4 regions of the Pseudomonas kielensis genome follow, and region 2 is predicted to be linked to each of the others. Evidence: riboswitches for the same ligand, from Rfam matches in the RefSeq annotation. Region 2 holds a riboswitch; each other region holds the start of a gene.
The links. A riboswitch is a leader RNA that binds a small molecule or an ion and turns the genes downstream of it on or off. The one in region 2 is predicted to bind cobalamin.
Positions count from the first base shown of each region.

Region 1: linked by a shared signal. The riboswitch ahead of Q1W70_RS20495 (TonB-dependent receptor plug domain-containing protein) and the one ahead of cobW (cobalamin biosynthesis protein CobW) in region 2 are both predicted to bind cobalamin.
Region 3: linked by a shared signal. The riboswitch ahead of Q1W70_RS23070 (ABC transporter substrate-binding protein) and the one ahead of cobW (cobalamin biosynthesis protein CobW) in region 2 are both predicted to bind cobalamin.
Region 4: linked by a shared signal. The riboswitch ahead of cobO (cob(I)yrinic acid a,c-diamide adenosyltransferase) and the one ahead of cobW (cobalamin biosynthesis protein CobW) in region 2 are both predicted to bind cobalamin.

Region 1 covers NZ_CP130043.1:4,385,430-4,387,623, forward strand. Annotated here, with positions in the region: gene Q1W70_RS20495 (TonB-dependent receptor plug domain-containing protein) at 1-866, opposite strand, end outside; cobalamin riboswitch at 1,072-1,277, opposite strand; gene Q1W70_RS20500 (glutathione S-transferase) at 1,471-2,082, opposite strand.
Region 2 covers NZ_CP130043.1:5,767,268-5,769,461, forward strand. Annotated here, with positions in the region: gene cobW (cobalamin biosynthesis protein CobW) at 1-840, opposite strand, end outside; cobalamin riboswitch at 940-1,150, opposite strand; cobalamin riboswitch at 1,307-1,532, shown strand; gene Q1W70_RS26705 (CbtB domain-containing protein) at 1,632-1,820, shown strand; gene Q1W70_RS26710 (CbtA family protein) at 1,832-2,194, shown strand, end outside.
Region 3 covers NZ_CP130043.1:4,950,998-4,953,191, forward strand. Annotated here, with positions in the region: gene Q1W70_RS23065 (FecCD family ABC transporter permease) at 1-305, opposite strand, end outside; gene Q1W70_RS23070 (ABC transporter substrate-binding protein) at 302-1,315, opposite strand; cobalamin riboswitch at 1,461-1,652, opposite strand; gene Q1W70_RS23075 (LysR family transcriptional regulator) at 1,770-2,194, opposite strand, start outside.
Region 4 covers NZ_CP130043.1:3,696,074-3,698,267, forward strand. Annotated here, with positions in the region: gene Q1W70_RS17300 (hypothetical protein) at 1-376, opposite strand, end outside; cobalamin riboswitch at 531-767, shown strand; gene cobO (cob(I)yrinic acid a,c-diamide adenosyltransferase) at 850-1,461, shown strand; gene Q1W70_RS17310 (cobyrinic acid a,c-diamide synthase CobB) at 1,472-2,194, shown strand, end outside.

The sequences.
Region 1 (2,194 bases), 1.4 Mb from region 2:
AGGTTATAGACCCGGGTGTAGCGGGTGTCCCAGTCGTTGACGTGGCCTTTGAGGAAGTAGCTCAGGTCTTGATTGACCTGCTGTTCGAAGGTGGCCGTGGCGATCTGTTGCACCCGGTCGTTGCGGGTGTTGCGGTTGTCCGTGGGGCGGGCGAAGTCCAGATTGGCGTCGCTGTACTGGTAGAACAGTTCCAGGCGCGAATCGTCGCCGAAGGCCTGGGTGGCCTTGGCGCCGAAGGTGCTGACTTCGTAGCCGCGCTTGCGGTCGGTGGCGGTGCTGCGCATGTCACTGCTGCGAAATGGCTGGTAGCCGTCGGAGACGTTGTGGCTGACGTACGCCAGCAAGCCCAGGTCGCCAAAGCCGTTGCTGACAATCTGCTCGGCGCGCGCGTCGCCGCTGCGGCCCATGAAGCTGTCCAGCCCCATGTTGACTTCACCGGAGGTCTCGCGGGTCTGGGCGCTGCGGGTCACGATGTTGATCACCCCGGCCACGGCCTGGGTGCCGAACAGCAGACTTTGCCCGCCCTTGAGCACTTCGATGCGTTCAATGGCATTGGCCGGCAGGGTGTCGAGGTAGAGCCCACCGTACAGGCGATTGTTCAGGCGCACGCCATCGAGCAGGATCAGGGTGTCGTCGTTGCGCCCACCCAGCAGCGAATAGTTGGCGTAGTCGAAGGGGCCGTTTTTCGGCGCGACGTAGAGGCCGGGTACCGACATCTGCAGCACGCGGGTGATGTCGGCATCGGGGCCGGCGCGCTCGATCTGGGCGCGGTCGATGATCTCGACCTTGCTGCCAAAACGCGCCATTTCGGCCACGGTGGTGGATTCCACCGACGGTGCGCTGACGAGTTGCTGGTCGAGGGTCATGGCCGGGGTGTTGGCCAGTGCGGGGGGGCTGATCAGGCAGAGCAGGGCGCCACAGGCATACAGTCGCGCAGGACGCGGGTCCTGGCTGGAAGGAGTTGGAATCTGAGTCATTTTTGGTCTTCTCGAAAAAAATCTTCGCAGAAGCACGCAGGAGAAAGTATCGGACACGCGCCAATACCGGCCCATGCCCGCCCACCGCAGGTTTGCCAAACAGAAATTCCAGGCCGGTCTCCGGGCTTGCGAGGCTCGAAGCGTTCACCTTCCCAGGCCCCGTGGGCCCAGTGGTCTGTCGAACGCTTCACTCGCTTACCGTTGCGGGGGCAGCACCGGACTAACCCTGAAAAGGGCGCACCGGTTTCCCGTTTCACCTCATGCACGGCGGCATGAGGCACCTGAAACTGGGCGGTATCTGAACACTCGGATGACCGTTCGTCAAATAATCAGGTGGGCTTTAGGTACAAGGCTTGCCCGTGATGGCCTCTAAAACCCTGGTCGGCCCACCGAAGCAACGTCGCACCACAGTTGTGTAGATACCTAGGCCGCGATGGCGATATCTGGAAGGCCATCGCGGGCAGGCCTGGAGCGGCAAGCATCAGGCGGGGCCTCAGCTCATCGGCGTCTCGACAAACGCCGGCTGCTGTTCGGCATACGCGGTAAATGCGCTGATCAGTGGAAACTGCGCGACATCGACCTGGTCGGGCACGACCAGCAAGGTGAAGCTCCAGGCCACGGCGAGGGTGATGCCGTCCTGTTGCAAGGTGCCATCCATGGGCAGCGGTTGCCTGGCCAGCTCCTGTTCCAGTGCCGAGTACGCCGCGTGCAACTGCCCGCTGACCCGATCCAGCCAGGGCGCATGTTGCTTCTCGCTGGGGCGCAGGTTGCGTTCGTAGTAGATCTGCACCGACTTCTCGCACGCGGCCAATGCCAGGCCGATCAGCCGCAGGGCGCGCAGGCGCTGGTCCAGGGAGGCCGGCATCAGGCTTTTGCCCGGGCTGCTCAGGGCTTGCAGGTAGTCGATGATCAGGGTCGAATCCATCAGCACTTCGCCGTCGTCCAGCACCAGCGTGGGTGCCTTGACCACCGGGTTGATCGCCTGGAACGCCTCGAAACCGCGGAACACCGAAATCGAGGCGTGCTCGAACGGGATGTCCAGGGTCTTGAGGCTGATGGCGACACGTCTTACATAAGGAGAATCGAGCATTCCGATCAGCTTCATGTACAGCTCCTTGGAGAGAGGCGGGGCAAGGGCCTGAATCTAGCGCTAAACAGCGGGTCTTGAATACTTCTGGCGGTCTGTGTCGCCGTTTGTCTTCTATATACAGCCGCTG
Region 2 (2,194 bases):
GGCATCGAGCAGCAGGCTTTCGTCGGCTTGCGGCAGCTCGATGGAGATCGAATCGAAGGCGTCGTGATCATGGTCGTCATGGTCGTCGCCGTCGTGGTGATGGTCGTGATGGCTGTGACGGCTGTCGATGTGCTCTTCGGAACCGGCCCCCAGGCCAATCAGCACGTCGAGCGGCAAGCGCCCGCTGCTGGCTTCGATGATCTTGACCGCCGGCGGCAGCTCCTCGGCAACTTCCAGGCGGACCCGGGCCAGGTCTTCAGGGCTGATCAGGTCGGCCTTGTTGAGGATGACCAGGTCGGCGCTGGCCAGTTGGTCGGCGAACAGCTCATGCAGCGGCGATTCGTGGTCCAGGTTCGGATCGAGTTTGCGCTGGGCGTCGACCTGGTCCGGGAAGGCGGCGAAGGTGCCAGCGGCCACGGCCGGGCTGTCGACCACGGTGATCACGGCGTCGACCGTGCAGGCGCTGCGGATTTCCGGCCACTGGAAGGCCTGGACCAGCGGCTTGGGCAAGGCCAGGCCGGAGGTTTCGATGAGAATGTGGTCGAGGTCGCCGCGACGGGCCACCAGTTCACGCATCACCGGGAAGAACTCTTCCTGGACGGTGCAGCACAGGCAACCGTTGGCCAGTTCATAGACCCGGCCAGTGGCTTCTTCTTCGGTGCAACCGATGGTGCACTGCTTGAGGATGTCGCCGTCGATGCCCAGCTCGCCGAACTCGTTGACGATCACCGCAATGCGACGACCCTGGGCGTTGTCGAGCATGTGCCGCAGCAAGGTGGTTTTGCCCGAGCCGAGGAAGCCGGTAACGATGGTGACAGGGAGTTTGGCCAGTGTTTTCATCGGATGCCCTTTGGCAAGGTGGCGGGCATACGGGACGAGAAGCCGCAACGCGCTGGCGTGCGGAAAGCGTTCGCCACCGGATCACCCCGCCCGGTTGTAGTGAGAATCTGGTACGAGGCAGGTCTCCTGGCTGACGGTGGGCCGGTCTTTCGACTGGCGGCTCCTGCGCCTTCCCGCCGCTTGAGATCAAGCGTGCAGTGGCCTGGCAGAAACAGCACCGTTCACAGTTGCGGGGGCAGCCGCGGCATTGACCGCGTTCCCTTCTTAGCTTCGGCGCACGCGCCAAAGAACCTCGAACGCGCAAGGCTACGCATCGCATCGGGGCGGGTCAATGTCTAGTCGAGCCCATCGCGGGCAAGCCCGCTCCCACAGGAGTACTGGTGGGAGCGGGCTTGCCCGCGATGCAGGCGCATGGGCCCCAATTGAGAACCCATGCCAATTGACGCCCATCCCCCGGCCATGCTCTCCTACACACCTTGTTACGGGTGCCCTTCACAGGGTGAAACGGGAAACCGGTGAATCATGTGCTTTACTGCAAAGCCATGTCAGTCCGGTGCTGCCCCCGCAACGGTAAGCGAGCGAAGAGTCAGATCCACTGTGCCAGCTGTACGGCATGGGAAGGCGATTCTTGCAGGCGTGGCCATAGCCCGCCCCTCGTGAGCCCGGAGACCGGCCCGCAACACATAGCCAACAAACCCGCGGTGGGCGGGCGCTGTTCAAGTTTCTGCGTGCCCGGCTCGCGGAGGTTTGCATGCGCACGACTCACCCCTGACTGACCAGAGGCAAGCGCCATGTCGACCATCACCAGCACCCGCCACGCCACCGCCAGCACCACCACACTGGGCCAACGCCTCGTTGCCGCCATCGGCGCATCGATCCTGGGTGTGTGCCTGGTGTACTTCGCCGGGTTCTCCCATATCGAGGCCGTGCACAACGCCGCCCACGATACCCGCCACAGCGCCGCCTTCCCGTGCCACTGAGACCTGCCCAGATGATCAAGCGTATTGCACAAACCGCAGGTTTCAGTGGGCTGCTTGCCGCCCTGCTGCTGACGCTGCTGCAGAGTTTCTGGGTCTCCCCGTTGATTCTGCAGGCCGAGACTTACGAACAATCCGCACCTGCGGCGGTTGAGGTCCATGAACACGCCGCCGGTACCGCGGCCCACAGCCATGACGGCGAAGCCTGGGAACCGGAAGACGGCTGGCAGCGTGTGCTGTCGACCACGGGCGGCAACCTGGTGGTGGCCGTCGGCTTTGCCCTGATGCTGGCGGGCCTCTACACCCTGCGCGCGCCGACCCGCACGTCCCAGGGCCTGCTCTGGGGCCTGGCCGGTTATGCCACCTTCGTCCTGGCA
Region 3 (2,194 bases), 820 kb from region 2:
CCCGCGGAAATCCCCAACAAGTAGGGATCGGCCAATGGGTTGCGCAGCAGCGATTGCAGGATCACCCCGCACGTCGCCAGGCCCGCACCGCACGCCGCGGCCACCAGCGCACGGGTCAGGCGGTAGTTCCAGACGATGCCCTCGTCGATGGGGGCCAGGGCGTAACCGGCGGCCCAGAGTTTGTTGGCCAGGACCTGAAACACCACCGTGGGGTCGATATGGGTTTCGCCGATCGCCACGCCGGCAATCAGTGCGATCAGCAGGGTCACCAGTGCCCCGGAGGTGCGCAGTAGCATCGCCGTCATTGCGCCAGGTCGTAGCTGTTGAGGGCGGTCGCCAGGGTTTCAAGGCCCTCGAACATCCTCACACTGGCCTGCAGGGCCATGGCGTCGAGGACAATGATGCGGTTGTGTTTCACCGCGTCCATGTTGCGGGTCACCGGGTCGCTGCGCAGGAATTTCAGTTTCTTTTGATAGTCGTCGGCCGGAAAACGCCGGCGATCCATGCGCGCGATGACCAGGAAGGTCGGGTTAGCCTTGGCGATGGTTTCCCAGCCGACGCTTGGCCACTCTTCGTCGGACTCCACCACGTTGCGCACGCCCAGGGTATTGAGCATGAAGTCGGGAATGCCCTTGTGACCGGCGACATAGGGATCGATATCCAGGCTGGCACTGGAGAACCAGACCAACGCGCTGGTGTCCTTCAAGTCCTTGTTCTGCACCGTGGCCACGGACTTGGCCAGGCTGGCCTGGAGCTGCGCGTTGAGCTGCTGCGCACGCTCCTGGACATCAAAGATCTGCGCCAGTTGGGTGATGCTCTGATAGATGCTGTCGATCCGGAACGGCGCCAGGCGAGTCCCGTCGGCTCCCACCAGATTGTCCTTGGACTCGCAGTCCGAGGGCATCAGGTAGGTCGCAATCTTCAGCTCATCAAACTGCTCGCGGGTAGCCACCACCCCTTGCGGGCCAACCACCCACTCCAGCTCGACGGCGACCAGCTCCGGGCGCTTGCCAATCACCGACTCGAAACTCGGCTCGTTGTCGGCCAGGCGTTCGATCCCGGCGTTTTGCGCCTGGTACTGGGGCAACACATCGTTGAACCACAGGGAGGTGCCGACCAGTTTGTCGCCCAGCCCCAAGGCAAACAGCATTTCGGTGCCGGCCTGGCCAATCGTCACGGCCCGAGCCGGCGCGTGGGCGAAGGTCTGCGTGCTGCCACAGTTTTGCAGCGTCAGTGGGTACTGAGTCGGCGCAGCCTGGGCCACAGAACAAAGACCCAGACCCGTGGCGAGGGCGACAACGCGGGGCAGCAGCATGATGCAATCTCCATTTGAACCGTACACGGAGCGAGGGTGTCGGGCCTGGAAACACATCAACGAGCGCTGCCGAGAAACCGGGCAGGGGTCGATCACCAAAGTGACGCACGCGCAAGGATGCCCCTCCCGGACACCCCGCCGGTTAGTGATTGTTGCGTTGCCGGCAGGTCTCCTGACTGGTGCGTCATGGCGTGCTCCAGCCTTCCCGGGTCATCCCAGTGGCAGTTCAGGAGCAGGCTCGGCACCTACAGTTGCGGGGGCAGTTCCGTTTGATGCGGAGCGCGCATCACGGATTCCCTATTATTCCCATGTGGAAACCGGCGGCGGCATGGTAGTCGATTGTGGGGTTGGAGGCGAACCTATCTAAAGGATTGCGCCCGGCCGGCCACTCGAGGACTGCATGTTTGACCTGGCTAAACGCGGGTGTGGCTCAAATTCACGGGCTGACCAAGGATTAGCTGCATGCAGGTTTTCCTGCATTTTTAATCCAGGTATCAAGCTCCCTCACCATTTTGTTGACCTCACTGTCCTCTCGTTCCGAGGGGCGGACTATGGCGTTCCAGGCGATGTCGAGGCCGTCATTCAGGGCGGCCCACGCCAGCTCCCCACGCTCAAGGCTGGGGCTCACCAGATCCCGTTGCAATATGCTGATTCCGTATCCTGAGCGAACCAGTTCGACGATGGCTTCGATCAATTCCACCGTGATCATGCGGCGCGGCAGGATGCTGGCGGGAGCGAAAAACCGGTCATATTCCCAGCCACTGGCGCGATCGGTTGAGTACGTCACCAGGTTGTACGTCTTGAAGTCCTGCGCGTAGATGTTTTTCCGGCCGGCAAGAGGATGATCGGTCGCCATGATCGCAATCAGGTCGTCCCGAA
Region 4 (2,194 bases), 2.1 Mb from region 2:
CGTTGGAGTAGGCGATGGTTTTGGCTGCCGCCGTAATGTCGAGCAGCGCCTGACTGAGGTTGAGGGCGTTGAGGCGCGGCCAGCGCTGGCTCGCTTGCAGGTAGGCGCGCTGTTGCGCGTTGGCAAGCAATAGGTCGGCACGGCCACTGCGATCGCCTTCCTCCACCTGCTTGGGGGTTGGGGTGTGTTGCAGGGTCACCATTTCCGCCATCCAGGCGGCTGCCGAGAGCAGGCTCAGGTTGGCACGCTCATCGAACCAGTAGGGGCTTTCACCGTCGCCGCGCACGGCGTTGAAGCGGTCGATGCAGGTAAACCAGCGTTCCAGTACCGGGCGCAGGAATTCCAGCTTCGGGTTACTGATGATCATGCCTTGCATGTTGCTCACCCTTATTATTGTCGTATTGGTGTGTGGCTATTTGATATCACTGCTTTCGACCTCGCACAAGACAGGCAGGGGTTTATCGCGCCGGGCGGTTTTCTCTGTGCCGATAAACCCGGCTTTAATTGACGCTCCACCCCCAACCCACTAACCTTCGCGACTTGTTTCAGGTGCTCGGTGACCCCAGGGTCGATCGAGTGAAACAGGGAAGCCGGTGAGCGCGCGTTCTATGACAGAACGGGCGACGATCCCGGCGCTGCCCCCGCAACGGTAAATGAGTGAAAACGACGCTTTGAGCCACTGTATCGGTGTCCGATATGGGAAGGCGCGTCGTCCGGCCAGCGCGCCACTCATGAGCCCGGAGACCGGCCTGATCCATCCAGCGGCATCACGGTGGGCGATGCCAGGCTTCTTGCCGTCTATTCCTATGCCTGCCCGCCGTTATCCAGCCTCAACGGAGAGCTCCCCCCATGACTGATTCCCCTGATCGTGACGAACGCCACCTGGCGCGCATGCAGCGCAAAAAAGCCGTGATCGATGAACGTATTGCCAACTCGCCCAACGAATGTGGTCTGCTGCTGGTGCTGACCGGCAATGGCAAAGGCAAGAGCAGCTCGGCGTTCGGCATGCTCGCCCGCGCCATGGGCCATGGCATGCAGTGCGGCGTGGTGCAGTTCATCAAGGGCCGCAACAGCACGGGTGAGGAGCTGTTTTTCCGGCGCTTCCCGGAGCAGGTGCGGTTTCATGTGATGGGCGAAGGGTTCACCTGGGAAACCCAGGATCGCCAGCGCGATATCGCCGCGGCCGAGGCTGCCTGGCAGGTGTCCCGCGAACTGCTGCGCGACCCGGCGATCGGCCTGGTGGTGCTCGATGAGCTGAACATCGCCCTCAAGCATGGCTACCTCGATCTCGATCAGGTGCTCAGCGACCTGCAAGCCCGCCCGCCGATGCAGCACGTGGTGGTCACCGGCCGCGGCGCCAAAGAGCAAATGATCGAGCTGGCTGACACCGTCACCGAAATGGGCGTGATCAAGCATGCGTTCCAGGCCGGGATCAAGGCGCAAAAAGGCGTCGAGCTGTGAGCATCGTTTTATGACCAGCAGTCGTTTTTGCCCGGCGGTACTGATCGCCGCGCCAGCCTCAGGTCAAGGCAAGACTACCGTCACCGCCGCCCTGGCCCGTTTGCACCGCAATCAGGGGCGCAAGGTCCGGGTGTTCAAGTGCGGCCCGGATTTTCTCGACCCGATGATTCTCGAGCGCGCCAGTGGCCAGCCGGTGTATCAGTTGGACATGTGGATGGTCGGCGAGCAGGAAAGTCGCCGGCTATTGTGGGAAGCCGCCGCTGAGGCTGATCTGATCCTGATCGAAGGGGTCATGGGGTTGTTCGACGGCACCCCGTCCAGCGCCGACCTGGCGCGCCACTTCGGGGTGCCGGTGCTGGGAGTGATCGACGGCACCGCCATGGCCCAGACCTTTGGGGCGCTGGCATTGGGCCTGGCGCGGTATCAGCCGGACCTGCCGTTTGCCGGCGTGCTCGCCAACCGGGTGGGGACCCTGCGCCACGCCCAGTTGCTGGAAGGCAGCCTGACCGAAGGCCTGCGCTGGTATGGCGCGCTGTCCCGGGAGACCGGGATTGAATTGCCGAGCCGGCACCTGGGCCTGGTGCAAGCCAGTGAGCTGAACGACTTGGACCTGCGCCTCGATGCCGCCGCCCAAGCGCTGGGCAGCAGTTGCCAGGTGGCCTTGCCGCCAGCCGTGGAATTTGCCGCGCCCGACGTGATCCCGGTCGAGCCGTTGCTTGCGGGAGTCAGCATT